Regions from separate parts of the Microbacterium sp. CGR1 genome, predicted to be linked through region 2. Evidence: riboswitches for the same ligand, from Rfam matches in the RefSeq annotation. Region 2 holds a riboswitch; the other holds the start of a gene.

Region 1 (14,888 bases), 920 kb from region 2:
GTGGAGTACGTCACGGAGTACGTGCTGAACGCGATGGCCGACACGGTCACTCCGCAGGGGCTGGTGGCCGTCGTCCGGCAGGCGCCCACGTCGGTGCGAGACATCTTCGCGGCATCCCCCCGTCTGGTGGCGATCTGCGAGGAGATCAGGGACCCGGGAAACCTCGGCACGATCATCAGGGCCGCCGATGCGGCGGGAGCCGACGCCGTCGTGCTGACGGGCCGCACGGTCGACCCCTACAACCCGAAGGTCGTGCGCGCCACCACAGGTTCGCTGTTCCATCTGCCCGTGTCCGTAGGCGCAGAGCTCTCGGATGTGGTCGAGAAGGCTCACGCCGCTGGACTCCGGATTCTGGCCGCGGACGTCAAGGGCGAGGATCTCCTTCATGCCCGGGCGGACGGAGTGCTCGCCGAGCCCACGGCGTGGCTGTTCGGCAATGAGGCGCGCGGTCTCGAGGACGAGGCGCTCGCGCAGGCCGACCAGGTGCTGAAGCTGCCGATCTTCGGCCGCGCCGAATCCTTGAACCTCGCCACGGCAGCGAGCGTCTGCCTGTACGAGAGCGCGTTCGCGCAGCGGGCGGCATCCTCGGCCTGATCTCCGGCGGACGAGCGGCCGCCCGTCCTGCTGGTAGGTTTGTCCCTGCTCGAGCGGAGAAGGGGACCCAGGGTCGATGCAGATTCTGATCGTGGAGGACGACGAGCGTGTCGCCGCTGCACTCGAGGCCTTCCTCGCGCGATCCGGGTACGCCACCGTGCGAGCCGCGGACGGAGCCTCCGCGCTGCAGGAATTGGGTGCGGACACCGAGGTGGTGCTCCTCGACCTCGGTCTGCCCGACGTCGACGGCATCGATCTCTGCCGTCGGATCCGCGCACGCTCCGAGGTGCCGATCGTGATCGTCACCGCACGCAACCAGGTCACGGAGCGCATCAGAGGGTTGCGTGCCGGCGCTGACGATTTCGTCGTCAAGCCCTACGACGTCCACGAGCTCCTCGCCCGGATCGAGGCGGTCACACGACGCTCTCGACCCGTGCGGCCGGAATCCGAGGCGCGCGTACGTCTGCAGGATGGCGAGATCGAGATCGACCTCGTCGCCAGGCAGGTGATCATCGGACGCGCTCCCATCGAACTCACTCGCAAGGAATTCGACATCGTGGCGGTGCTCGCCCGGTACCCCGGCGTCGCCGTGCCGAAGGAGAGACTCATCCGCGAGGTCTGGAACACCGACTGGCGCGGCTTCGGGCACTCGCTCGAGGTGCACGTCGGCGCGATCCGCAAGAAGGCGGGTCAGCGGCATCTGATCGAGACCGTGCGCGGTGTCGGCTATCGGTTGGCCGGGTAGCGTTCGATGCGCAGACGTCTCGTCGTCGTCTTCCTGGTGCCGCTCGTCGCCATCCTGCTGTCGTTGGGCGGCGCCACGGCGTGGAGCGCGACCCGCAGCATCCAGCAGGCCTTCTACACCGAGCAGCTCGGCGACCTCGGGTATTTCGTAACCAGCGCGCGGCAGGCGCTGCGGTCGGGCAGCGCGACGGTGATCGATGCGGAGGTCGCCCGCTTCCACGAGGTGTACGGGATCGATGTGATCGTCTTCGATCTTTCCGGTGGGGTGTGGTCAGCGCGCGACGGCGGCGGCGAAGTCCTGTCAGAGGACGATGCCGCACGGGTCGGCCTCGCGCTCTCGGGGCGCCGCGCCGAGGCGCCCGAGCCGGTGTTCCCCTGGATCGCGGCAGAGTCCTCGCTCGTCGAGCCGGTCTTCGACGACGGCGACGTGATCGGCGCCGTGATGCTCTCCGCGGACGTCGAGGCGCCACGGACCCAGATCCTGCAGCAGATTCTTGTGCTGACGGTCGTGTCGATCGTCTCGATCGGACTCGGCGTGCTCCTCGTCTTCCAACTCGCCCGGTGGGTGCTCTCTCCGGTCCGACGTCTCGATGAGGCGATGATCGCGATCGAACGCGGCGAGATGGATGCGAGGGTCGCGGAGGACACGGGGCCTCCTGAGCTACGCCGGATGACGCGCGTGTTCAACGGCATGGCGGATGAGATCGAGCGCGTCATGACGCGTCAGCAGGAGTTCGCCCTGAACGCCTCGCACGAGCTCCGCAATCCCCTCAACGCGCTGCTGCTGCGTGTCGAGCACCTCTCGACCGGTCTCGGAGCCGACTGGAAGGACGACGTCGAGGAGACGAGGGAGGAAGGGCGCCGGATGGCTCGCATCCTCGAGACGCTCCTCGGACTCGCGCGCGGCGGGCGCGCCGACACGATGATCTCAGCCGTCGATCTGACCACGCTCGCCGCCCGCCGCGCAGACGCCTGGAGCGAGGTCGCGTCACAGCGACGCGTCCGGATGCTCTCGACAGGAGTGGGCCCGGTGATGAGCATCACCGACCGCACGATCGTCGAGAGCGCGCTCGACGCCGTCATCGACAATGCGGTGAAGTTCTCGCCCGCCGAGTCGGCCGTCGAGGTCGACGCGCACCGCAGCGGTGGACTCTGCGTGCTGACAGTCCGCGACCACGGCCCCGGCCTGACGCGAGAGCAGGCCGCGAACGCCGCCGACCGATTCTGGCGCAGCGACGACAGCGGCGGGGTTCCGGGGTCAGGGCTCGGCCTCGCGATAGCGACCGACCTCTTGGAGTCGATCGGCGGCGAGCTGCGGGTCGATACGCCGGACGACGGCGGGCTGCTGGTGTCGCTGATGCTGCCGGACGGAGCTGAGGGATGAGCGGGCGGGCTAGCCGCCGCGCATGGTGGCGCAGAGGGGTGGCGACGGCACTCGTGCTGCTGCTCGCCGCCACGAGCAGCGCGTGCAGCGCTCGATCGACGGAGTGGAACGACTCTGCCTACGAGATCGCCGGCGGGGGAGCCAACGGGGTCTATTACGCCTACGGCGACGAACTCGCTCGGGAGCTGTCGGAGTCCTTGGGCATCCGCGTGTCGGCAGCCGAGACCGCCGGGTCCGTCGACAACCTCCTGCGGGTGAGCTCGGGGGAGGCCCTCCTCGGCTTCGCGCAAGGGGATGCCGCGGCCGACGCCGTCGCCGGAGTGGGAGCGTTCGACGAGCCCATGCCGGTGCAGGCTGTCGCTCGCCTGTACGACGAGTACCTCCACGTGGTCGTACGCGCGGATTCGGACATCGCCGCCCTCAGCGACCTTGCGGGCAGGACGGTGTCGCTCGGGGCCGAGAATTCCGGCGTCAATGTGATCGCGGCGCGAGCACTCGACGCCGCCGACGTCGACGTCGCGACGATCACGGATCCCCGGCTCGATCTCGGTGAGTCGATCAGCGCGCTCGAGAGATCCGAGATCGACGGATTCTTCTGGGTCGGCGGCATCCCGACACCGGGCATCGCGGAGCTCGCGACGACGACGCCCGTGCGGCTGGTGCCGATCGAGCAGACATGGGTCACGACGATCAACGCTCGATACTCCGATGCGTATCGGCCGTCCGACTTCCCCGTCGGGCTCTATGGACTCGACGAGTCCGCGCCCACGATGGCGGTGCCGAACTATCTGGTCACCTCGTCCGACACTCCGGACGGCGTCGTACGGGACGTCCTCACGAGCCTCTTCACGGTCCGCACCGATATCGCGCAGCGGGTTCCGGTCGCGTCCCTGCTCGACCGCAGGCAGGCGATCTTCACGGGGCCGGTCGACCTGCATCCGGGGGCCGTCGAGTACTACCGGGACCAGCGGGACTGAGGCCTCAAGAAATCCTCAAGAAGTCTCATACCGGCATGTCACTCTGCCAATGTGGGGGTCGATCGCGCTCGATTCAACGGAGAATTCAGATGCCACAGAGCCCACGCCCCTCATTGAGGCGCGGACTCGGCCATTCTCCGGAGTCGTCCTGCGATCGGATCCGGTCGGAGGCTTGCTGCCACGTTCTACTCGGGGGAGGAACGGAGCAGCAGGGACGCCCCCACGGTCCGCGGGGGCGGACCGTGGGGCACTCCGGTTCTCGGGCGGGATCGGCCCCATCGCGTGGTTACGAACGTGTAAATGTCGACGCATCACTGTGGAGCCACGTGAGCGACCTGGCTAGTTTGGAGAAATGATGACCACCGGTAAGCCCCTCGTCGTTGTCGACAATGTCCAGAAGCACTACGGCGACTTCCAGGCGCTCACGGATATCGACCTCACGGTGAACGCCGGCGAGGTCGTCGTGGTGATCGGTCCCTCAGGCTCGGGCAAGTCGACACTGTGTCGCACGATCAACCGCCTCGAGACGATCACGAGCGGCACGATCAGCATCGACGGCAAGGCGCTCCCCGCTGAGGGAAAGGGCCTCGCGCATCTGCGCGCAGACGTCGGCATGGTGTTCCAGTCGTTCAACCTCTTCGCGCACCTCACGATCCTCGAGAACGTGACGCTCGGCCCGATCAAGGTCCGCGGCATGAAGAAGGCCGATGCCGACAAAGAGGCGATGATGCTTCTCGAGCGCGTCGGCGTCGCCCAGCAGGCCTCGAAGCTTCCCGCACAGCTCTCCGGCGGACAGCAGCAGCGCGTCGCGATCGCCCGCGCTCTCGCCATGCAGCCCAAGGTCATGCTCTTCGACGAGCCGACCAGCGCGCTCGACCCCGAGATGATCAACGAGGTCCTCGACGTCATGGTGGAGCTCGCCCGTGACGGCATGACGATGATCGTCGTGACCCACGAGATGGGCTTCGCTCGCAAGGCCGCCAACCGGGTCGTGTTCATGGCCGACGGCAAGATCGTCGAGGAGGCGACGCCTGAGGAGTTCTTCACGAACCCGAAGAGCGACCGCGCCAAGGACTTCCTCTCCAAGCTCCTCACGCACTGACGAGCCTCACAGACCTTTGCACACACAGCACACGAAGGAGACGCACATGCGACGCACACGGACACTGGCAGGAATCGGGATCGCGACGGTTGCACTGTTCGCGCTGACGGCCTGCAACAGCGGCAGCCCGTCCAGCCCCGGCGCCGGAACCGGCGGCGAAGAGAGCGAGGACTCCACCTGGTTCGAGGTCGCTGACGACGTCCAGCTCGAGGGCAGCCCGACGTTCGACGCCATCCAGGAGCGCGACAAGGTGATCGTCGGCGTCAAGGAGGACCAGCCCGGGCTCGGCTACCTCGACGTCACGACCGGAGAGCGCACCGGCTTCGACGTCGACATCGCACGGTGGATCGCCGCATCCCTGGGCTACGACGAGGACAAGATCGAGTTCAAGCCGATCGCTTCGGCGAACCGCGAGCAGGCGATCACCAACGGTGACATCGACTACTACGTCGGCACCTACTCGATCAACGACAAGCGCAAGGAGCTCATCGACTTCGCGGGTCCCTACTTCATCACCGGTCAGGGACTCCTGGTCGCCGCCGACGCGGACGACGCCGAGGCTCTCGAGGACTTCAACGGCAAGACCGTCTGCTCCGCGACCGGCTCGACGCCGATCCAGAACATCAAGGCGAACTTCCCCGAGATCAAGACGCAGGAGTACGACCTGTACTCCGCCTGCGTCCAGGACCTCATCGACGGCAAGGTCGACGCCGTGACCACCGACCAGGCGATCCTGATCGGCTACGCGGCCCAGTACCCGGATGACGTCAAGGTGACCGGCGGCCTCTTCACCGAGGAGCGCTACGGTGTCGGCCTCACGAAGGGCGACGACGCGCTGCGCACGCACATCAACGAGCTCTTCACCGACGGTGGCGACATCTGGCAGGCGATCTTCGACGCGAACCTCGGTTCCAGCGGCATCGAGGTCGAACAGCCCGAGGTCGACGCGTACTGATCGACATGGGCGGCCCCCTCAGGGGGGCCGCCCATTCACTCTGAAGAAGGGAGGGTGGCGTGGACGTCATCTTCGGCAACCTCGACCTGTGGGGACAGGCGATCAGCAACACGCTGATCGTGTTCTTCGCGGGCGGGATCATCGCACTGATCCTGGGTCTGATCGTCGGGGCCATGCGTGTCTCCCCGGTGCCCATCGCCCGCGGCGTCGGCACGGTGTACGTGAACACCGTGCGCAACACCCCGCTCACCCTCGTGTTCTTCTTCTTCATCTTCGGGTACCCGCAACTCGGGTTGCCCGAACTGTCGAACCTCGTGCTCGGCATCCTCGCCATCGGCATCTACACGGCGACCTATGTGGCCGAGGTCCTGAGGGCGGGTATCAACACGGTGCCCGTCGGTCAGGCCGAGGCCGCGCGGGCCATCGGACTTCCCTTCGGACAGGTGATGGGTCTCGTGATCCTGCCGCAGGCGTTCCGCTCGGTCGTCCCGCCGATGATGAGCGTCTTCATCGCGCTCCTGAAGAACACGACCGTCGCAGCCGGGTTCTCGGTCGCCGAGCTCGCGGCTCTCCGGTCGACCATCAACGATTCGGCCGACCGTCCGGGCAACCCGATGGAGGTCCTCCTCTGGGTCGCCGTCGTGTTCGTCGCCCTGGTGCTGCTGTTGAGCTGGCTGCAGCGATATCTCGAGAACCGTTGGAGGATCGCGCGATGAGCTCTGTACTGTACGACGTCCCCGGACCCCGGGCGATCGCCCGCAACCGGATCATCGCGGTCGCCACCGTCGTCCTCGTCCTGGCCGCCATCGGCTTCATCGTGCTCCGCATGGTGGAGACAGGCCAGTTCTCGGCGGAGAAGTGGTACGTGTTCACGTTCTCCAACGTGTGGATGGGTATCTTCAAGGCCCTGGGCAACACGCTCGCAGCCTTCGCGCTCGCCGCCGTCCTCAGCGTCGTCCTCGGCTTCGTGCTGGCCATCGGGCGGCTCTCCGAGCACGCGTGGGTGCGGATCCCCGTGACAGCCGTCACCGAGCTCTTCCGTGCCGTTCCGGTGCTGGTGTTCATGATGCTGCTCTACTACGGGCTCCCCGTGGTCGGAATCAAGATGGATCCCTACTGGGCCGTCGTGATCGCACTGATGGCCTACAACGGCTCCGTGCTCGCCGAGGTTCTGAGGGCCGGCATCGAGTCCCTGCCTCGGGGGCAGAAAGAGGCGGGCTACGCGATCGGACTCCGCAAGAGCGGCGTGATGCGTCTCATCCTCCTGCCGCAGGCGATCCGGGCGATGCTCCCGGTGATCGTCGCGCAGCTGGTCGTCACGATGAAGGACACCGCTCTGGGCTTCATCATCACCTACCCCGAGCTGCTGTACTACGCGAAGCAGCTGACGTCGCAGCAGGGTCGCCCGATCCTGCAGTCGGCCTTCGTCATCGGCGGCATCTACATCGTCATGTGCCTCATCCTGTCGGGCATCGCGAAGTGGGTCGAGATCCAGACCCGTCGCTCGCCGAAGGTGAAGGCGATCCACGCGGCAGAGGATCCCCGCCAGCACGGCGACGGCACCGACACCGAGCTCATCACCCTGCAGCGCGGGGGCAGCGGCTTCGGCGGCACCGGTGGTGTAGGCGGGCTGGACAGCTCCGATCCGAAGTGATGTCCACCGGCGCGGGGCGACCGCCTCGCGCCGGTAGACTCCTGTCTCGTGTCTGAGTCTCCCGAAATCACCCCGGAAGCGGTCGAAGCCGCCGTGGCGGCCGCGCTCGAAGCGATCGCCGCAGCCGCCGATACGACCGAACTGAAAGCCGCTCGCGCCGCGCACGTCGCCGACGGATCGCCGCTCGCCGTCCTGAACGCCTCGATGCGACAGGTCGCCCCCGAGAACAAGGCCGCTTTCGGCAAGCTCGTCGGCCAGGGCCGCGGTCAGGTCACCAAGGCCCTCGCCGCCAAGGAGGAGGAGCTCGCCGCCGCGGAGGTCGCTGAGCGCCTCGAGGCCGAGCGGCTGGACATCACGGCGATCCCCTCGCGCACACGCGTCGGCGCCCGGCATCCGCTGACCCTGCTGAGCGAGCAGATCTCGGACATCTTCGTGGGCATGGGCTGGGAGATCGCGGAAGGACCCGAGCTCGAGCACGAGTGGTTCAACTTCGACGCTCTGAACTTCGACGTCGACCACCCCGCCCGTCAGGAACAGGACACCTTCTACGTCGACCCGCCGTCGCGCCACCTCGTCATGCGCACGCACACGAGCCCCGTGCAGGTGCGCTCGATGCTCGACCGCGAGGTGCCGATCTACGTGCTCTGCCCCGGCCGCGTGTACCGCACCGACGAGTTCGACGCGACGCACCTCCCCGTCTTCACCCAGTTCGAAGGACTCGTCGTCGACAAGGGCATCTCGATGGCGCATCTCAAGGGAACGCTCGACCACGTCGCGCGTCAGCTCTTCGGCCCCGAGGCCAAGACGCGCTTCCGCACGAACTTCTTCCCCTTCACCGAGCCGTCGGCCGAGCTCGACCTCTGGCACCCCACCTTCAAGGGCGGCGCCCGTTGGATCGAGTGGGGCGGCTGCGGGATGATCAACCCGAACGTGCTCCGCGCGGCGGGGATCGATCCCGACGTCTACAGCGGCTTCGCGTTCGGAATGGGCGTCGAGCGAGGACTCATGTTCCGCAGCGATGTGCAGGACATGCGGGACATGGCAGAGGGCGATGTCCGTTTCAGCGAGCAGTACGGGATGGTGGTGTGATGCGCGTCCCGCTTTCGTGGCTGCGTGAGTACGTCGATCTGGCAGCGGATACGACACCGGAGGATGTCCTCGCAGCGCTCGTGACAGTCGGATTCGAGGAGGAGGACGTCCACCGCTTCGAGATCTCGGGTCCCGTCGTCGTCGGACAGGTCGTCTCGCTCGAGGCGGAGCCGCAGTCCAACGGCAAGACGATCAACTGGTGCCAGGTCGATGTCGGTGAGGCGAACGGCGGAATCCGTGGAATCGTCTGCGGCGCGCACAACTTCGTCGCGGGTGACAAGGTCGTCGTGACGCTTCCCGGTGCAGTGCTGCCGGGGCCGTTCCCGATCGCCGCCCGCAAGACCTACGGGCACGTGTCCGACGGCATGATCGCCTCTGCGCGTGAGCTGGGGCTCGGCGACGAACACAACGGCATCCTCGTCCTCGCGGACCTCGGTATCGATGCACCCGTCGGCACAGACGCCATCAGCCTGCTCGGACTCGACGATGTCGCGGTCGAGATCAACGTCACGCCCGACCGCGGGTACGCGTTCTCGCTGCGCGGTGTCGCCCGCGAGTACTCCCACGCGACCGGAGCACCGTTCCGCGACCCGGCCGAGCGCGACTTCACCGAGCTCCAGCCGGGCGCCGGTCACACGGCGATCGTCGACGATGCAGCCCCCGTACGCGGCCGCGTCGGCGCGAGAGAGTTCGTCACCCGCGTCGTCCGCGACGTCGACCCGTCGCGCCCCACTCCGCCGTGGATGATCGCGCGGCTGTCGCTCGCCGGCATGCGCTCGCTCGGCATCCTGATCGACATCACCAACTACGTGATGCTCGAATTGGGGCAGCCGCTGCACGGATACGACCTCGACAGGCTCTCCGGCGGCATCACCGTGCGTCGTGCGACGGCCGGTGAGACGATGACGACCCTCGACGGCCAGGAGCGGAAGCTCCACGCCGAGGACCTCCTCATCACCGACGAGTCGGGTCCCATCGGTCTCGCCGGCGTCATGGGCGGCGGCACGACCGAGATGAGCGACACGACGCACAACGTGCTGATCGAGGCCGCGACCTTCGACCCTGTGACGATCGCCCGCACCGCACGCCGTCACAAGCTGCCCAGCGAGGCATCCAAGCGGTTCGAGCGCGGTGTCGACCCGCTCGTGCCGTTCGTGGCAGCCCGCCGTGCAGCCGACCTGATGGTCGAGTTCGCCGGCGGCACGCTCACCGACGAGGGCGGCGCTCTGTTCGCCGAGGTCTTCGTCGCAGACATCGACCTCCCGCGCGGATTCGTGCAGGGGCTCATCGGCGTCGACTACTCCGACGACGAGATCGCCGGCGCGCTCACGACCATCGGCGCAGAGGTCTCCGGGTCGGATGCCGGGTGGACCGTGATCCCGCCGACCTGGCGTCCCGACCTCACCGACAAGTGGTCTCTCGCCGAAGAGGTCGCTCGCATCCACGGTCTCGACCGCATCCCGTCCGTGCTGCCGACGCCGCCGTCCGGCCGCGGTCTCACCTCACACCAGCAGGGTCGTCGCCGCGTCGCCGACGCGCTGGCGGCTGCCGGTCTCGTCGAGACGCCCTCGTTCCCCTTCACGACGGAGGCGGAGAACGACCTGCACGGCTCGGCGTCGGGAGAGCATCTGCCCAGCATCCGGCTCGCGAACCCGCTCGACGGCTCCGCTCCGTTCCTGCGTCGATCGCTGATCCCCGGGCTTCTGCAGACCGCGCACCGCAACATCTCGCGCGGCCTCACGGACCTCGCGCTGTTCGAGACCGGAGTCGTGTTCCTGCCCGAGCCGGGTGTCGAGTACGGCACGGACGAGGTGCCGCCGCTCGGCGAGCGTCCGTCGGACGACACGCTCGCCGAACTGAACGCGTCGATCCCACCGCAGCACCGTCATGTCGCGGCGCTGTTCACGGGCAACGTCGTGACCAAGCAGCCGGGACGCGCCGCGGAGCCCTACGGGCTCTCCGAGGCGCTCGACGCCGCCAGAGTCATCGCGGCTGCAGCCGGAGTCGACCTCGATGTGGTGCAGGGGCAGCGCGCGGCGCTGCACCCCGGACGCACCGGCGTGCTCTCCGTCGGCGACGTCGAGATCGGCTACGTCGGCGAACTCCACCCCGAGGTCGCCGCCGGAGCAGACCTTCCCGGTCGTGCCACCGTGCTCGAGCTCGACCTCGACGAGGTCATCGCGCTCGGCGGGAACCGTGCGGTCGCCGCCTCGCTGTCGACGTTCCCCGCTGCGACACAGGACGTGTCGCTGGTGGTCGGCGCTGATGTGCCGGCGGGCGACGTGCGCGCTGCGCTCACCGAGGGTGCCGGTGCGCTTCTCGAGTCGGTCCGTCTCGTCGACGACTACCGGGGGGACGGCGTCACGGATGGTCAGAAGAGTCTCACCTTCGCGCTGCGCTTCCGTGCGGACGACCGCACGCTCACCGCAGCCGAGGCGACAGAGGCGAAGCTCGCGGGTGTCGCTGTCGCAGCTGAGCGCTTCGACGCGACCCTGCGCGACTGAAGCTCCGCCTGAACCGACCCGCACGCGGACCGCACTCGAATGGTGCGGTCCGCGTGCGCGTGTGCTCTCGGGATGCTGCCGACGCCGCCGAGCCGACCTGAGCGCGGTGGACCTGCGAGGTACCGTGTCGGGATGAGCATCCTGCCCCACAGCACTCCCGCGGCGGTTCCCGATGGTGTCCGACCGATGGGTGAAGCGCCGTTCCTCGAACCCGGCGACCAGATCTCCTGGCACTACCGCAAGCCCGGCTGGCAGCCCGGCGATGCGTCGACCATCACGCCCATGCGGGTGGTCCGCGACGATGAACGCGGTCTGGTGGCATGGCTCTCTCCGGGCACGCTCCAGGAGGGGCAGGGCACTCCGGCGGGCGAGCGCATCCGGACCGTTCCGCTCGAGCGTCGGTGGCTCGATCCGCGTACCCGGATCGTGGAGGAGTGGTGGGGCAACGGCATCCTCCGCATCGCTCCGGCCGGTGCGGCGTGGTCGGTGTGGCTGTTCTGGAGCGATGTGAGCGGTCCCGAGTGGGAGTTCGCCGGGTGGTACGTGAATCTCGAGAACGCGCATCTGCGCACCGACCGCGACACGTATTCATCGGATCACATCCTCGACGTGGAGATCCAGGCGGACGGTCAGGTGCACCTCAAGGACGAGGACGAGGTGATCGCGGCCGTCGAGCAGGGACGTCTCACCTCTGAGCAGGCCGCGCAGATCGAACGACACGCGGACGCGGCGATCGAGTCCTTCCATCACGGTGACTGGCCGTTCGACGCCGAATGGCGCGACTGGCGCCCGGATCCCTCGTGGACGGTCCCGGAACTGTCCGGCCTGTCGGATCTTCGCACGAGCTGACCGGCATCCGCCCTGAGCGGAAGACCCTTCCCCTCGCGCGGCGAAGATGGTGGCATGGGGTCATGACGGATGTTCTGATCCTCGGCGGCACCGGCTGGCTGTCCGGCCGCATCGCCAGACGGCTGCTCCTGAGCGGGGCGACGGTGATGTGCCTGGCGCGCGGAGGACGACCGTCTCCGGAGGGCGCGAGCCTGGTGCTGGCCGATCGTGACGCCAGGGACGCCTACGATGCGGTGTCCGGTCGGGAGTGGGATCACGTGATCGACGTCTCGTCGAACGCGGCCCACGTCTCCGCTGCGGTCGCGGCACTCGGTGAACGAGCGGGCCGCTGGACGTACGTCTCGTCGATGTCGGCATACTCCGACGAGGAGACGGTCGGTGCAGACGAGTCGGCGACGCTGCATCCGCCGGCTGAGAGGGGAGACGACGAGTACGGCCGGCAGAAGGTGGCCGCCGAGGACGCCGTGCGTGCACTCGGCGACCGCACCCTGATCGTGCGCCCGGGATTGATCGTCGGGGCGGACGACCCGAGTGATCGTTTCGGGTACTGGGCTACCGCTTTTCTGCGTGCCGAGGACGGCCCCGTGCTGCTTCCGCGTGTCGAGGAGCGAGACGTGCAGGTGATCGACGTCGACGACCTGTCAGAGTTCGTCGCCACCACGAGGGCCACCGGTGTGATCAACACGATCGGCGATCGGCATCGGCTGAGCGAGGTCCTCGACGCCGTGCGCAGACGTGCGGGGCACCGGGGAGACACGGTCGCGGCATCTGACGCCTGGCTCGTCGAGCACGGTGTGGCGTATTGGGCGGGGGAGCGGTCGCTGCCGCTGTGGCTGCCGAGCGAGATGACCGGATTCATGACCAGGTCGAACGCCCGCTACCGCGCGGCAGGAGGTCGGCTTCGTCCGCTCGACGAGACGATCGCCGCCGTGGTCGATGACGAGCAGGCGCGCGGCGTCGATCGGGACCGGCGGGCAGGGCTCACTCGCGCCGACGAAATCGCGCTGTTGCAGCTGATCGACTGATCGGGGCCTCGCTAGACTGCGATCAGTGACACGGGGTGCCGCATCCGCGGCTGAGAACAGACCCGTCGAACCTGATCTAGTTCGTACTAGCGAAGGGATGTCGCGTTGAGCGATCGTCTGCGTCCTGATTCCGAATCGACCTTGGCCACCTCGGCGGCTGAGCTCCTGACAGGGCTGCGCGACAGCCCACCCTTGACCCATTGCATCACCAACAGCGTCGTCACGGGCTTCACCGCGAACGTGCTGCTCGCCCTCGGCGCGGCGCCGGCGATGGTCGACATCGTCGGTGAGGCGGGGATGTTCGCCGGGGTGGCCTCCGGGGTGCTGATCAACCTCGGTACGCCGACTCCGGAGCAGCGTGCGGCGAGCCGTGAAGCCGCCGCAGGAGCCCTCGCCGCAGGTACTCCGTGGGTGCTGGATCCCGTCGCGATCGGCGCGCTGCCGGTGCGCACGGCACTCGCGCACGAGCTGGCCGACGCACGCCCTACGGCGATCAGGGGGAACGCCTCGGAGATCCTGGCCCTCGCGGCGCTCAGCGCTGGGGGGCGCGGCGTCGATGCGACGGACACGACCGATGCCGCGGCCGAAGCGGCACTCGCACTCGCTTCGCGGCACGGCGCGGTGGTCGCGGTGTCGGGACCGGTCGACCTGGTGACGGATGGAGCACGATTGCTCCGCATCGCGAACGGTCATGAACTGCTCACCCGTGTCACCGGCGGCGGATGCGCGCTGGGCGCCGTCATGGCGGCGTTCCTCGGTGCGGCGCGCTCGACCGCTGCGGATCCGCTCACCGCCGTCTCGGCGGCGAGCCTCGTGTACACGATCGCCGCCGAGCGCGCCGCGGCGCGGGCCCCGGGCCCCGGCAGCTTCGCCGTCGCACTGCTCGACGCGCTCGCCGCCGTGCAGCCGGAGGACCTCGCCGTCGCCGCGCGTGTGCAGGAGCACGCGCTGTGATCGCGGACCTCTCCCTCTACCTCGTCACGGATCCCACCCTCTGCGGCGCGCGGGGCGTCGCGGAGACGGTGCGACTCGCCGTCGGAGGGGGCGTGCGCATCGTCCAGCTGCGCGACAAGGGCGCGACGGATGCCGAGACCGCCGATCAGTTGATCGAGCTCTCTCGGGTGATCGACGGCCGTGCACTGCTCGTGGTGAACGACCGCGTCGAGGCGGCGCTGATCGCTCGCGCCAGGGGAGCGCGGGTCGACGGCGTGCACCTCGGCCAGGGCGACGTATCGGTGCTGCGGGCACGCGAGCGGCTGGGACCCGAGGCGATCATCGGGTTGACGGCGAACACGTCGGAGCATCTCGACGCCGTGGCCGCGCTGCCGGCGGGAACGGTCGACTATCTCGGCGTCGGCGTGATCCGTCCCACCGCCACCAAGCCGGATCACCCGCCGGCCCTGGGAATCGACGGCTTCGGTGCGCTCGCCGCGAGGACCGCACTGCCATGCGTCGCCATCGGCGGCGTGGGAATCGACGACATCGAGCGCCTTCGGGATGCGGGTGCGGCGGGGCTCGCCGTCGTCTCCGCCATCTGCGCCGCCGTCGATCCGACGAGGACGGCCCGGGCATTCCTCAGCCGATGGAGGGCTTCGGGCACACCTCGCGTGCTCAGCATCGCGGGGAGCGACCCGTCGGGCGGGGCGGGGATCCAGGCCGATCTCAAGTCGATCGCCGCGAACGGGGGCTATGGCATGGCGGCTGTCACGGCGCTCACGGCGCAGAACACCAGGGGAGTCCGAGCGGTGCACGTGCCTCCTGCCGAGTTCCTCCGGCAGCAGCTCGATGCCATCTCGGACGACATCGTCATCGACGCGGTGAAGATCGGGATGCTGGCGAACACGGAGGTGATCGCCACCGTCGCCGCCTGGCTCGACGCCGTCCGTCCGCCGATCGTCGTGCTCGACCCGGTCATGGTCGCGACCAGCGGTGATCGCCTGCTCGATGAGGATGCCGAGCGCGCACTCCGCGGGCTCCTCGAGCGCGCTCATGTCGTGACGCCCAACCTCGC
Region 2 (14,888 bases):
CGCGCTTGTCGTCGCGTCGCGTCTTCATGAGGCTCGCGACGGTGGCGACGGCGATCGTCGCGCCGATGAAGACGAGCGAGAACCAGATCGGGATCTCAGGCGCCCACAGCATCGGCTCTCCGCCGTTGATGAACGGGAGCTCGTTGACGTGCATCGCGTGCAGCACGAGCTTGACGCCGATGAACGCGAGGATGACCGCGAGGCCCTGCGCGAGGTACACGAGGCGCTGCAGCAGGCCGCCGATGAGGAAGTACAGCTGGCGCAGGCCCATGAGGGCGAAGGCGTTGGCCGTGAAGACGATGTAGGCCTCTTCGGTCAGACCGTAGATGGCGGGGATCGAGTCGACCGCGAAGATCAGGTCGACGAAGCCGATCGCGATGATCACGAGGAACATCGGCGTGAAGAATCGCTTGCCGTCGCGCTGCACGGTCAGGCGGTCGCCGTTGTACTCGTCGCTCACCGGCAGGATACGGCGCACGAAGCGCATGAATCGGCCGTTGGCCGGGTTGTGGTCGCCCTGTGCGAACGCCTGGCGGTAGGCCAGGAACAGCAGCAGCGCACCGAAGAGGTAGAAGATCCAGGAGAAGTTCTCGATCAGCGTGGCGCCGAGCGCGATGAATCCACCGCGCATGATGAGCGCGATGACGATGCCGATCATCAGCACCTTCTGCTGATAGATGCGCGGCACGGCGAAGCCGGTCATCACGATGAGGAACACGAAGAGGTTGTCGATCGACAGCGCCTTCTCGGTCAGGTACCCGGCGAAGTACTCACCGCCGTACGTCCAGCCCGACACGGTGCCGATGCCGACGCCGAACAGCAGGGCCAGACCGATGTAGAACGCCGACCAGCGGGCGGACTCGCCGATGGTGGGCTCATGGGGCTTTCGCACGTGCGCGAAGAACTCGTACACGAAGAAGGCGATCGTGACGGCGATCGTGATGATCCACACGAGGGGGGTGATGTTCAAGGAGGTCTCCAGAAGACGAGGCGTGACGAGGTCGACGCCAAGGTCTTCTCCATCCTCGAGAACGAGGACCGGGGACCCGGGATGCAGGGACATCCGTAATGACGAGCCGCCCGTGGTGGAGTACTCCCCTTGGGTTCACTCGATGCTAGCGAATACATCGGCATTCCAGCTATGAGAACGCTGAGTGGATGCTGCCAGGTCCGGTGGTTCGGGCGGCGATGTCAGGTCCTGGGCTCGTCAGGCGGTCGGGCCGAGGATGAAGTTCCACGCACCCGTGAGCACCGCCGCCGCGATCGCCACCACCGGGATCACCGCCGCGACGATGACCAGCGCCGTGTCGCGTCGGTCCCACCTCGACTCCCGCGCCCACGAACGCGGTGCCGCACCGCCGAAGCCGCGAGCCTCCATGGCCGTCGCCAGCGACGATCCACGACGGATCGCCAGCACGAACAGCGCGAACGCCATGCCGAGCGCACGACGGACCCGCCCCTCGTCGGCCACCCCGCGCGCACGCCGCGCGAGAGACAGCGCCCGCCAGTCGTCGACGAGCAGGCCCAGCATCCGCATCCCCGCGAGCGCGCCGACGACGAATCGCGCCGGAAGCCTCACCCGCTGCGCGAGGTCGTCGGCGAGGTCGGTGGGGTCGACCGTGATGAAGAGCACCACCGCGGGGAGTCCGATCGCGAGCACGCGCACGGCGGTCGCCGCAGCGAGCGCGAGCGACCCGTCGCTGATGCGCATGACGAGCCACTCGACATGCACGGTGCCGCTGGTCGCGCCGTAGAGAGCGATCGTGACCGCACTGAGCGGCGCCGCGATCCACAGCACCGCGGTGCGGGTCCAGAACTCCTTCGCGCGCAGGCCAGCGAGCACGAGCAGAGGGATCTCGAGCAGCAGGGCGACGGATGCCGACACCACGTCGATCGTCAGCACGAGGGGCAGGGCGATGAGGAGCGCCGCGATGAGTTTCGCGAGGGCCGAGCGCGGGGCGATCGGACCGGACCGTTCGACGCGGGCGGTCAGCGGATCGATCATCGTCCCACCTCGATGCGCCGAGCGTGCAGAGCCTCGAGCACGGCCTCGTCATGACTGATCGCCACGATCGCCGTGCCCTCGTCGCGCAGACGTGCGATCAGGCCGACGAGTTCGGCCCAGGTCGTCGCATCCTGCCCGAAGGTGGGCTCGTCGAGCACCAGCATCCGGGGCCGCGTGGCGAGGGCGGCGGCGACCGTGAGCCGCCGCTTCTCTCCGCCCGACAGGGTGTAGGGATTGGCTGCGGCGAGCGAGGTGAGCCGCAGTCTTTCGAGCAGGTCGTCGACTCGGGAGGCGATCTCGGCGTCCGGCAGCTTCAGCGCCCGCGGCCCGACCGACAGCTCGTCGCGCACGGTCTTGGCGAGCAGCTGGTGCTCGGGCGTCTGCATGACCGACGCGATGCGCGTGAGCAGCGCGCGCGACGACCAGTGGATGGGATCCGGCTTCTCTCCGGCGGCGAGGGGCGGCAGAGCGGCGACCCGACCCTCTTCGACCGGGATCAATCCCGCGAGCGTGAGCCCGAGCGTCGATTTGCCTGCGCCGTTCGCACCGGTGACCCCGAGCACCTCTCCGGCACGCACATCGACGTCGAACGGACCGGCGACGGCGAGCCCGCGCCTGCGAGACACAGTGAGACCACGGGCCTCCAGCAGCGTCGCTCCCGGCCGCTGCGCCGGTGCGGGCGGGACGGCGGGCGGGTGCCCGGGAACCCAGACACCGGATGCCGCGAGCTCCGCGCCCCGAGCGCCGAGGACCGCGTCCGGGCTGCCGTCGGCGAGCACGACCGTTCCATCCGGCTCGGCGCCGAGCACGATCACCCGGGTCACGAGCGGCAGCCAGATGTCGATGCGATGCTCGATGACCACGAGGGTCGCACTCGTTGCATCGAGGGCGGCGGCCACGGCATCCCGTACGTCCCGCACCCCCTCGGGGTCGAGGTTCGCCGTCGGTTCGTCGAGCAGGATGGCACCCGGTCGCATCGCGAGCACGCCGGCGAGGGCGAGACGCTGCTTCTGACCGCCCGACAGCGCGGCCGTGGATCGATCGAGGTCGACGTCGAGCTCTACGGCGTCCAGCGCCGCGCGCACCCGCTGCCAGATCTCGTCTCGGGGTACGCCGAGGTTCTCGCAGCCGAAGGCGACGTCGTCGCCGACCCTCGCGAGGATCGTCTGCGTATCGGGATCCTGCAGGACCATCCCGACCCGACCCCGGGCGTCGGTGGGCGGCACGCCGTCGACGAGCAGCGCACCGTGCGTCTCGCCCTCATCCGCACCGCCGAGCACCCCACCGAACCCCTGGAGCAGCGTCGACTTGCCCGAGCCGGAGGCGCCGAGCAGCAGCACCCGCTCCCCCGGCTCGATGCGCAGGTCGACGTCGCGCACCGCCCAGCGCCGTCGCGTCGCGTACCGCCACCCCCAGCCACGGGCTTCGAGGGTGGCGGGCGTCGTGAGCGAGCTCACACCCGTGCGGTGACCTCGCGGCCGGCGGCGAACCGGCTGAGGGCGCCCGTGGCGGCGAGGCCTCGGGCGATCAACCATGCCCCGAGTCCGGCGATGACCGCGCCCGAGATGGTCGTCGAGACGATGTAGACGCTCGTGAAGAGCGTGTCGGCGCCGGCGTACCAGAGGATGCGGTCGTTGATGCCGCAGGCGAGACCCGCACCGGCACCAGCCAGCATCGCGACAGGCAGCCGCCAGACGCCGTACAGGAAGATCAGGAACACCAGCTCTGCGCCGAGACCCTGTACGAGGCCCGAGACGATCGTGAGCGGGCCCCACGCGTTGCCGACGAGTGCTGAGATGATCGCGGCGACCAGCTCGGTGTACAGAGCGGCACCGGGCTTGCGGATGATCAGGCCGCCGAGCACTCCGGCGATCAGCCAGGGGCCGGCGAGCAGGCCCTGCACACCGGGGAGCAGCGGCGTCAGGATGCTGCTCGGCACCTCGTAGCCGACGTTCCAGAGCAGGAAGATCATCGCGCATGCGACGGCGATGACACTCGCCACGACGATGTCGACGACCCGCCAGCGCCAGAGCTGCGGGCGACCGAGGCCCGTCGACGACTGCGTGGCCGATGCCGATCCCGTGGTGGATCCGGACGTGGATGTACTCATCTGTGACTCCTCCCTGCGCTGGCATGACCCAGATCAGGTTCGACGGTCGAAGCGCGATTCGCTCCCTCTCAGCCCGGCTCGCCGGACTCCCGTGGTTGTACCCACGATCTTACCCAGAGGCGACACCCCGCGTCCTCTCCCGCTGCAGCGACACGGATCCCCGCACGAGTTCGGTACCGTGAGGAGGTGACCGCTCCCGATTCCGCCGAGGCCACCGCCTCCGCCGTTCCTGCGGATGACGACGTCTCTGCGATCTTCACTCCTGAGGCGACTCCCCCCGCGCAGTGGGCGGAGGAAGACAGCGGCGGCACTCCCCTGACGTGGGTCGACCCGGTCGACGTGGCCCAGCACCCGGCGACCGACGCGCTCGATGACGCGCCGGCCGTGGAGAGCGGCGGTGCACTGCTGACCGGAGCGCACCTGCGCCCGGCGATCGCCCGGCCCGGCGTGCTGGTGCCGCTCGGCGTCCTCGTCGGCTTGCTCGGCACCTACGCCGGATCGGCCATGCTGTGGCCGTTGCACGAGGTCGCGCCGACGGTTCAGGCCGTCGAACTCGCCCCCGTCGCGGCGCCCGCCGCCGCGATCACCTTCCCTGCCAAGGGAAGCGCTGCCGTGGGGATCGGCGGCATCGGCACGACGTCGTCGTCGCTCGACGCTGCGGCGATCGCAAGCGTCACCAAGGTCGTCTCGAGCTTGATGGTGCTCGAGCGGATGCCCCTCGCCGTGGGCGAGCAGGGCCCCGAGTTCTCGTTCACGCGGGCCGACAACCTGGCCTACTGGGACTACCGCCGCTCCGACCAGTCCGCGCTCGACGTGCCCGTGGGGGGAACTCTCACCGAGTTCCAGCTCCTCCAGGGAACGCTGCTCGGATCGGCCAACAACTACATCGACCGGCTCTCCGCGGAGATCTGGGATTCCCCGTCGTCGTTCACCGCCGCAGCAGCTGTGTGGCTGCGCGACCGTGGTCTCGACGACATCACGATCATCACTCCGTCGGGCTTCGACGACCGCAACCGGGCCACACCCGAGTCGCTCGTCGCGTTGGCCGAGATCGCGATGCAGAACCCCGTCTTCGCCGGCATCGTCGGAACTCCGTCGGTCGATCTTCCGGGTGCGGGCACGGTGGTGAACACGAACGGGATGCTGGCGGACCCCGGCGTCATCGGCGTCAAGACCGGCACGCTCGGCGACAGCTGGAACCTGTTGACCGCGAAGGTCGTCACCGTCGACGACACGACTGTGCATCTGTACGCGTCGGTTCTCGGTCAGGCCGACGACGCGCAGCGCCTCACGGAGACCCGTTCGCTGTTCACGCAGGTCGAGACGGCGCTGGAGCAGCAGACTCCCGCCGTCGCCGAGGGCACGGTCGTCGGCACCGTCACCACGGCGTGGGGCGCGAGCACCGATGTCGTCACGGATGCGGATGCCGATGTGGTCCTGTGGAACGGCGCCGTCGCCGAGGCCTCGACGGACTTCTCACTCGGCGACAACCGCGAAGCGGGCGACGAGGTCGGCACGATGACGAGCGTCGGGCCGTTGAACACGGTGACGACGTCGCTGTCGCTCGCCGACGATGTCGATGCCCCGAGCCCGTGGTGGCGGCTGACCCACCCCCTCGAACTCCTCGGCATCACGGCCGACCAGCGCTGACGCGTCGTCCCTCCAGCGAAAGCCCGACGGACGCAGAACGCCTCGCCTCCCGGGATTCGGGAGGCGAGGCGTTCTGTCACTTCAGGGGCTCTGTCGCTTCAGGCGCTCTGGCGCTTCAGGCGCCCTGGCGCTTCTGGCGCTTCAGGCGCTCTGGCGCTTCAGGAGCGTGAGGCGCCTCCGGCATCCGGCCGTTCGACGACTGCCTGCGCGGCCGCTACCTCGGCGGCGGGAGTCTGCGCCCCCACCGAGACGCCGACCTGTGCCGACGCAGCCGCGTCTTCGGCGTCGCCGCTCATGACGACCGGAGTCGACCCGGTGAGCGCGTCCTCTGCGTCGATGTCGGTCGCCGCCTGTTCGAACTGCGACTGGTAGAGGCGCCAGTAGGCGCCCTGCGCGGCGATGAGCTCGTCGTGCGTGCCCTTCTCGACGATGTCTCCGTGCTCCATCACGAGGATGAGGTCGGCATCGCGGATGGTCGACAGGCGGTGCGCGATCACGAACGACGTGCGTCCCTGTCGAAGCGCCGCCATCGCGTGCTGCAGCAGCAGCTCGGTGCGGGTGTCGACCGCCGACGTGGCCTCATCGAGGATCAGGATCGACGGCTGGGCCACGAACGCTCGCGCGATCGTGATCAGCTGACGCTCGCCCGCCGAGACGTTCGACGCGTCTTCGTCGAGCACGGTGTCGTAGCCCTCGGGGAGGGCATGCACGAAGCGATCCACATAGGTCGCCTTCGCCGCTTCGAGAACCTCGTCGTCGGTCGCGGTCGAGCGTCCGTACCGGATGTTCTCGCGGATGCTCCCCGCGAACAGCCACGGGTCCTGCAGGACCATGCCGGTGCGAGAGCGCAGCTGGTCACGCGTGACCTCGGAGATGTCCTGACCGTCGAGCAGGATGCGCCCGCCGTTCAGTTCGTAGAACCGCATGATGAGGTTGACGAGAGTGGTCTTGCCCGCTCCCGTCGGGCCGACGATCGCGACCGTCTGACCGGGCTCGACCCGGAACGAGAGGTCGGTGATCAGCGGACGGTCGGGAGTGTACGAGAACGCGACGTTCTCGAACTCCACGACGCCCTTGCCGTCGGCGAGCTTCGGAGCATCCGCGTCGTCCGCTTCCTGCTCTTCGGTGTCGAGGAGCTCGAACACCCGCTCGGCCGATGCCGTACCGGACTGCACGACGGCCGCCATTCCACCGAGCTCGGACAGCGGCTGCGTGAACTGCTGCGAGTACTGGATGAAGGCCTGCACGTCTCCGAGACGCAACTGCCCGTTGGCGACCATGAGACCGCCGAGCACCGCGATGCCCACGTAGGTGAGGCTGCCGACGAAGGTCATCGCCGGCATGATGATGCCGGAGAGGAACTGCGCCTTGAAGCTGGCCTGGAACAGCTCCTCGTTCTCGCCCTGGAATTTCTCCAGCGCGTCCTGCTCGCGACCGAAGACCTTGACCAGCGCGTGACCGGAGAAGGCCTCTTCGACGCGAGCGTTCAGACGCCCGACCTTGCGCCACTGGGTGCCGAACGCCTTCTGCGAGCGAGGACCGATGACGCCGAAGATCACACCCATGAGCGGGAGCGCCACGAGCGCGACGAGAGCGAGCTGCCAGGAGATCGAGAACATCAGGACCAGCACGCCCACGACCGTGAGTACGGCCGTGATCGCGCCGGACAGCGACTGCTGCATGGTCTGGGTGATGTTGTCGATGTCGTTGGTCACGCGCGAGATCAGATCACCGCGCTGCACCTTGTCGAAGTACGACAGCGGCAGACGGTTGATCTTCGCCTCGACCTGCTCGCGCAGACGCCACATGGTGCGGACCATGATGACGTTGATGACGTAACCCTGGATCCAGCTGAGGAAGGCGGCGGTGACATAGATCGCCAGCACGGCGATGATGATCCACCGCAGCGCGTCGAAGTCGACACCGTCACCGACACGGAAGGCGCCGAGGGCCTCGACCTGGTTGGCGAAGTCGTCCTGTCCTCCCTGGCGGAGTGCCGCGACGACATCGTCCTGCGGAGTGCCGGCGGGGAACCCGGGGAAGTCCCCGTTCGCCTGCGCGAGCTGCACGGAGATGAAGCCCTTGTAGATGAGGTTCGTGGCCTCACCCAGGACCTTCGGCGCCGCGACCGTGAGCACGACGCCGACGGCGCCGGCGATCGACACCAGGATGAACCAGACGGCCGACGGCTTGAGCAGCCCGATCATCCGGCTGAAGCTCTTGCCGAAGTTGTCGGCCTTTCCGGGAGCGACGCTGTCCCAGCCGCCGCCGTCCTGGCGCGCCTTCTCGGCGAGCTCGGCCTCGTACTTCTCTTCGTCTGTCAGCTCCGGCTCGACCGCAGTGGTCGTGTCCGCCGCCTTGGCCGCGCGACCGCGGCGGGTCCGGGGAGCGTCCTGCTCGCTCATGCGTCCACCCCCAGCTGCGATTCGACGATCTCTCGGTAGGTCGTGCTGGTCTCGAGAAGCTCCTCGTGCGTGCCGACGCCGACCATGGTGCCCCCTTCGAGGACGACGATGCGGTCCGCATCGGTGATGGATGAGACGCGCTGCGCGACCACGATCTTGGTCACGTGCGGCAGTTCACGCCACAGCGCCTGCCTCAGTCGGGCGTCGGTGGTGAGGTCGAGCGCGGAGAACGAGTCGTCGAAGACCAGGATCTGCGGTTGACGGACGATCGCGCGGGCGATCGCCAGGCGCTGACGCTGACCGCCCGAGACGTTGGTGCCGCCCTGAGTGATCCTCGAGTCGAGCCCCTGGGGCATCTCCTCGACGAAGTCGCGTCCCTGAGCGATCTCCAGCGCATGCCAGAGCTCTTCATCGGTCGCGTCCTCGCGGCCGTACCGGAGGTTCGAGGCCACCGTTCCGGTGAAGAGGAACGGACGCTGCGGAACGAGGCCGATGGTCGCCCACAGCGACTCGACGTCGGCATCGCGCACATCGGCGCCGCCGACGAAGACGGCTCCGCCGGAGACGTCGAAGAGTCGTGGGATCAACGACACGAGGGTCGTCTTGCCGGCACCGGTCGATCCGACGATCGCCACCGTCTCGCCGGGCTCGGCCGCGAAGCTGATGCCCTTGAGAACGGGAGAGTCGGCGCCCGGGTAGGTGAACTCGACGCCGTCGAAGGCGACCGAACCGGGTGTCGGGAAGTCGGTCACGCCGTCGGCCGGCCGCACCATGCTCGACTGCGTCTCGAGGACCTCGCCGATGCGCTCGGCCGACACTGCCGCGCGCGGGATCATGATCGCCATGAAGCTGGCCATGATGACGCCGCCCATGATCTGGCCGATGTACTGCATGAAGGCGAAGATCGTGCCGACCTGCACCGTGCCGCTGTTGACCTCGATGCCGCCGAACCACACGACCGCCACGATCGTGACGTTGAGGATGAGCATGAACAGCGGGAACAGCAGGACGAACAGCGAGCCGACCTTGCGGCCGACGACCATGATGTCGGTGTTGGCACCGCGGAAGCGCTCTTCTTCGATGCCCTCTCGGACGAAGGCACGGACCACGCGCACGCCGGTGAGCTGCTCGCGCAGCACGCGGTTCACGGTGTCGAGCTTTCCCTGATAGCTGCGGAACAGCGGAACCATGCGGCTGACGACGAGACCGGCGACGATCAGCAGCAGCGGGACGGACACGGCGATGAGCCAGCTCAGGCCGATGTTCGTCTGCACGGCGAAGATGATGCCGCCGATCGCGAGCAGCGGCGCGGTGACGAGCATCGTCGCGCCCATCATCGCGAGCATCTGCACCTGCTGCACGTCGTTCGTGTTGCGCGTGATGAGCGAGCCGGCGCCGAACTCCGACACCTCTCGCTCGGAGAATCCGCTGACCTTGGCGAAGACGTCGGCACGGATGTCGCGCCCCGCACCCATCGACGCGCGAGCCGCGAAGTAGGTCGCGATGACCGACGCGATGATCTGGCCGAGCGAGACGGCGAGCATGAAGAGCCCGGTGCGCCAGATGTAGGCGGTGTCGGACTGGGCCACGCCCTTGTTGATGATGTCTTCGTTCAGGCGCGGGAGGTAGAGGGTGGCCAGAGCGCTGGCGAATTGGAACACCAGCACGGCGACGAGCAGCCACTTATAGCGGGCGAGATAACGGAGGAGGATTTTTCCCAGCACAGGCGGACTTTCTAGGAAGGATGAATCGGCGGATCTCCCGACGGGCGGACGCAGGCCGACGATCGCGCACATGCAAGGGTGGCACGAACTCCGGACATTCGTATCCCCCTGTGGGCGGACCTTCGCTCACAGCGAACCATTTCGGGCGCGGCCAGCGGTTTATGCACCGCGGCGAACAACCGCGGATATATCGAATTGCTCTAGAAGAGGGGGTCTTCGGGCGTGAAGTGTCGAGCGTCGGCGCCGGGGTCTGCAGGCAGTTCGGAGATCGTCGCCGGGTTCCACTTCGGATTGCGGTCCTTGTCGATCAGCTGCGCCCGGATCCCCTCCACGAGGTCGGGATGCCGCAGGACGAACCACATGACGCGGCGGTACTCACCCTCCAGGGCGGCACGCAGGTTCGGCAGCGCACGTGCTTCCCGCACGGCGTCGAGCGTGACGGCCAGCCCGGTGGGCGCCAGGCTCTCGAGCAGATCCGCGGTCGCCGCGGCATCCGGGGCCTCGTCCGCGCGCAGCCGCGACACGATCTCCGCGACCGTGCCGGCGGAGAACGCGTGGTCGATCCATCCCCGAGAGGCCGGAAGCGTCGACGGATCGGGAGTCTCGTCGAACAGCAGCACGATCTCGGCCGGTCCTGTCGGATCGGCACGATACGCGAGCGCCTCGCGCAGCGCGTCGAGGCGATCGGAGGGCACGAAATGGTCGGCGAAGCCGAGCAGTACGGCGTCCGCTCCGTTCATCGACGCCCCCGTGAGCCCGAAGTATTCGCCGAACCGCCCAGGAGCGCGTGACAGCAGCCACGTGCCGCCCACGTCGGGCGTGAAGCCGATCCGCGTCTCCGGCATCGCGAGCTTCGATCGCTCGGTCACGATACGGATGGCCGCGTGGCCCGACAGTCCGACGCCTCCGCCCATCGTGATGCCGTCGGCGACGGTGACCACGGGCTTCGAGTACTCGGCGATCATCGCGTTCAGCGCGTACTCCGCGCGGAAGAACTCCGCCGTCTCATCGGATCGGCCCTCCACGATCTGCGCGTGCAGTCCCCGCACATCGCCGCCGGCGCACATGCCTCGGTCGCCTTCGCCGTCGATCAGCACGATCTGCACATCGGTGTCGTACCGCCACCGCTCCAGCGTGCGCGTGATCTCCTGCACCATGCCGAAGTCGAGCGCGTTGATCGCTTCCGGTCGGTTCAGGGTCAGCCTGCCGAGGGCTCCCTCGGTACGGACGAGGACCCGGGAAGCGGCGCTGGATTCGGTCACGATTGCCAGGCTACCCGGTGGATTGAGCCTTGCATCCGGCCGTGTCTGTACGGTAAATGCACGATCCGGCGGCTTTTCCGGCAGGATAGACAGAACTGCCCACTGCAACGAGAGGTCGCAGATGCCCGACGGACAGGTGCTCGAGTTCACGCACGTCACGAAGCGGTTCAACGACGTGACGGCGGTGTCCGACTTCTCCGCGCGGGTCGAGCCCGGCGTCGTGACCGCTTTCCTCGGCCCGAACGGTGCCGGAAAGACCACCACGCTGCGCATCCTCCTCGGTCAGGTGCGCGCCACGAGCGGCACCGCCACGATCGGCGGAGTCGCACATCCTGAACTGCGTCACCCGCTGCGCACCATCGGCTCTGTCCTCGAGGAGACCGCCTACCGCCCGCGGCGTTCGGCGGCCCGCCAGCTGACCATCGCGGCCAAGGCCAACGGCATCCCGCTCTCGCGTGTCGACGAGGTCCTCTCTCTGGTCGGGCTCGAGCACGAAGCGGAAGGACGCATCGGCAGCTTCTCGCTCGGGATGCGGCAGCGGCTGAGCGTCGCGCACGCGCTGCTGGGCGACCCTGGCGCGCTCGTCTTCGACGAGCCGGCGAACGGGCTCGACCCCGAGGGCATCCGGTGGATTCGCCTCCTCCTGCGCCGCCTCGCCGATGAGGGCCGCACGGTTCTCGTCTCCTCACACGTGCTGAGCGAGATCGAGCAGGTCGCAGACCACGTGCTCGTGCTCTCGAAGGGCCAGCTGGTCCTCTCGAGCGGCATCGAGAAGCTGGCCGACCCGTCCGCCGGATCCGTGGTCGTCGACGCCGAAGATCGCGCGGCCTTGAAGGCGGCGCTCTCGGCCGCCGGCCTCGAGGTCGAGGTGCTCCGCTCGGGTCTCACGGTCCGCGGCAGCAATGCCGGCGCCGTCGGCGCCATCGCCGCATCGGCCGGCATCGCTCTGGCGACCCTGGTGCAGCGCGGCCCGACGCTCGAAGACGTCTTCATCGAGCTCGTGCGCGGCGGGAGACTCGCCCCGCAGGCCATCACGGCTGCACCGGTCATCGAGTCGGAGACGCCGGTCGCGGATGCGACAGCGCCGCTCGCGGCGGTCCCTGCGACGCCCGACGCTCAGGACGTGTCCGGTCCGAGTGCCCCCGATTCTGCTGCGTCCGACGCCGACGCGTCCGAAGCCGACTCGTCCGAAGCCGACTCGTCCGATTCCGACTCGTCCGATTCCGACGCCGAACGCGCGGAGGCCGATGCGGCCGACGTCGAGGCTGACGCCGCCGCGGATGCAGCGGATGCGGCTCGCGACATCGAGTACGCCGCGGCGGAGCTCGGCTACGCAGCGGACGCCTCGGATGCGAACGACGCCGAGGATGCGGCTGATGTCGCCTCCGATGCCGCGCATGCGGGTGGTGACGAGGTCTCCGGCGACGACGACTCGACGGGGGAATCGACCAAGCACGAGACCCCGGCCGAGGATCACCCTCAGCCCTCCTTCGACGACATCCTCTTCGGCACGACCCCTGTCGATGCTCCCACCGATCCCGATGTCCCCTCGGCGGCCGAGAGCGGCGCGGAGGAGCACTCCGGCGTCGAGTTCTTCGGCGAGGCGCACGACTCCGAAGACGCGTCGGAGTCGTCTGATGACGTCGCCGCACCGTCTGACGATGACCCCCGATCCGCGGCCGTCACCTCGATGCTCGCTGCAGCAGCGCGCGCGTACTACGAGGACGAGCCGAAGGACTATCCGCTCGGAGACGCCGACGCATCAGCCGACGCGCAGGCAGCGTCGGATGCCGAAGGTGAGCACCACGAAGGTGAGCACCACGACGGCGATCACCACGAGCACCACGAAGGTGAGCACCACGAAGGTGAGCACCACGAGGGCGAGCACCACGAGCACCACGAAGGTGAGCACCACGAAGGTGAGCACCACGAAGGTGAGCACGACCGCTCCTGAGGTCGCTCCCCCATTGCGAACGCCCTCCGCGCCATAAGGCTGCGGAGGGCGTTTCCCGTTCCGTGACGGTCAGGCGGGACGCGGGCGGATCACTGGGCGGCGGCTGCCCTTCGAGACCGGCGTGGGCGAGGTCGCCACGATCTCCTCGACGTCGGCCGGCTCATCCGACACATCGAGTCGGAGCGCTTGGGTCAGGGCGAGGCCGTGCCTCGTCGTGAGGATCAGACGCCGGTACTGCGCATCCCCGGAGAGATCGATGACCACGCTGGGACGACGTTTGCGGATGAGGACGAAGTCGACGCTGCCTGCGGCCTTCCACGTGCCTGCGGCGAGCACTCCGGGGATGTGCGTCCCCGGGTTCGGCACGCCACGCAACCAGGTCCACGCATCATCGATGAGCTGGACCTTGGTGATGGTGTCGCGCACGAGCCGCACGTTGTCCCGGTGGAAGCTCGCCGCACGCTCGATCGGCGAGAGCACGATCTCGAGTTGCGTCTGGTCCAGCAGCAACGTCACCATGCGTCCAGTCTGCCAGCGGCACCCTTCCAGATGTCTGTGTCTTGTTCACAGGAAGGCAACGATCCGTTGTCGGTTCCCACGATTCCACCCCTTTTCCATTCCGGTGTTCCGCTCGACTTTCGAACAAATCTACTAGATTCGGAACATGAGATTCGCCACCGACCCCGGCCTCGAGCAGCGTGCAGAGCTTCTCGACTCCTGGGTCGAGAAGCGACGGCAGTCCGGCTGGAGGACGAACAGCCGGTCGCATCGCTCAGGGCAGCATCGAGTATGCCTTCACGGATGCGGCATTCCTCGAGCGAGGCCACCCGCGCGTCCAAGAGGCCTTCCGCGAGGGAGCCGTCACGGCGGCTGGGGGTCAGCTCCGCTCAGGCAGTCGCAGCGGCATCAGCTGCGGCGCGCGCAGCCACGGGCAGAGCTGCCTCGATGCGCTGCAGCTCTTCCTCACCGTGAGCGGCGGTGAGGAACCACGCCTCGAACACGCTCGGAGGGAGCGCCACGCCCTGCTCGCGCATCGCATGGAAGAACGGGGCGTACCGGAACGACTCCTGCGCCTGAGCCTCGGTGTAGTCGCGAGGTGCAGATCCGCGGAAGGAGGCGCTGAAGAGGTTGCCGGCATGGGCGACGGCGTGGGTCGCACCGGCCTCCGTGAGCGCCTCATCCAGGGCGCGGGAGACTCGCGCTGCGGCCGCGTCGACGGTCGCGTACATCTCCGGCGTGGCGAGGCGCAGCGTCGCGAGACCCGCGGCGACAGACAGCGGGTTACCCGACAGCGTGCCCGCCTGGTAGACGGGTCCCAGAGGAGCGAGAAGGTCCATGATCTCCGCACGGCCTCCGAGCGCAGCCAGCGGCATCCCTCCGCCGACGACCTTGCCGAAGGTGATGATGTCGGGCAGATAGTCCTCACCGGCGGCCGCCTGGAGCCCCCAGAAGCCCGCCGGGTGCACGCGGAAGCCCGTCAGCACCTCGTCGAGGATCAGCAGGGCGCCATGGGCGTGAGCGGTCTCGGCGAGCAGGCGGTTGAACCCCGGCAGCGGCGGAACGACGCCCATGTTCGCCGCTGCGGCCTCGACGATCACCGCTGCGATGCGCGGGCCGTGCTCGGCGAACACAGCTGCGAGAGCGTCGGGATCGTTGTAGTCGATCACCAGCGTCTGAGCCGCGATGGGCGCAGGCACACCCGCGGAACCCGGAAGCGCGAGCGTCGCGACACCGGAGCCCGCCGCGGCGAGCAGACCGTCGGAGTGCCCGTGATAGTG

The links. Region 2 has a riboswitch for thiamine pyrophosphate ahead of AKG07_RS11015 (ECF transporter S component). Riboswitches for the same ligand answer to the same signal wherever they lie in the genome.
Region 1: another riboswitch for thiamine pyrophosphate. It lies ahead of thiM (hydroxyethylthiazole kinase); the one in region 2 lies ahead of AKG07_RS11015 (ECF transporter S component).

The regions. Positions count from the first base shown of each region.
Region 1 is NZ_CP012299.1:1,360,962-1,375,849, reverse strand. Features, by position in the region: gene AKG07_RS06585 (TrmH family RNA methyltransferase) at 1-594, shown strand, start outside; gene AKG07_RS06580 (response regulator transcription factor) at 671-1,339, shown strand; gene AKG07_RS06575 (sensor histidine kinase) at 1,346-2,722, shown strand; gene AKG07_RS06570 (TAXI family TRAP transporter solute-binding subunit) at 2,719-3,699, shown strand; gene AKG07_RS06565 (amino acid ABC transporter ATP-binding protein) at 4,052-4,801, shown strand; gene AKG07_RS06560 (glutamate ABC transporter substrate-binding protein) at 4,848-5,756, shown strand; gene AKG07_RS06555 (amino acid ABC transporter permease) at 5,816-6,472, shown strand; gene AKG07_RS06550 (amino acid ABC transporter permease) at 6,469-7,410, shown strand; gene pheS (phenylalanine--tRNA ligase subunit alpha) at 7,459-8,499, shown strand; gene pheT (phenylalanine--tRNA ligase subunit beta) at 8,499-11,003, shown strand; gene AKG07_RS06535 (DUF402 domain-containing protein) at 11,136-11,852, shown strand; gene AKG07_RS06530 (NAD-dependent epimerase/dehydratase family protein) at 11,915-12,877, shown strand; TPP riboswitch at 12,899-12,992, shown strand; gene thiM (hydroxyethylthiazole kinase) at 12,983-13,831, shown strand; gene thiD (bifunctional hydroxymethylpyrimidine kinase/phosphomethylpyrimidine kinase) at 13,828-14,888, shown strand, end outside.
Region 2 is NZ_CP012299.1:2,279,488-2,294,375, forward strand. Features, by position in the region: gene AKG07_RS11000 (TerC family protein) at 1-970, opposite strand, end outside; gene AKG07_RS11005 (energy-coupling factor transporter transmembrane component T family protein) at 1,208-2,005, opposite strand; gene AKG07_RS11010 (ABC transporter ATP-binding protein) at 2,002-3,540, opposite strand; gene AKG07_RS11015 (ECF transporter S component) at 3,459-4,115, opposite strand; TPP riboswitch at 4,109-4,218, opposite strand; gene AKG07_RS11020 (hypothetical protein) at 4,302-5,765, shown strand; gene AKG07_RS11025 (ABC transporter ATP-binding protein) at 5,924-8,170, opposite strand; gene AKG07_RS11030 (ABC transporter ATP-binding protein) at 8,167-9,894, opposite strand; gene AKG07_RS11035 (enoyl-CoA hydratase/isomerase family protein) at 10,095-11,156, opposite strand; gene AKG07_RS17945 (ATP-binding cassette domain-containing protein) at 11,278-13,110, shown strand; partial or broken gene AKG07_RS18240 (hypothetical protein) at 13,070-13,183, opposite strand; gene AKG07_RS11045 (hypothetical protein) at 13,180-13,629, opposite strand; gene hemL (glutamate-1-semialdehyde 2,1-aminomutase) at 13,998-14,888, opposite strand, start outside.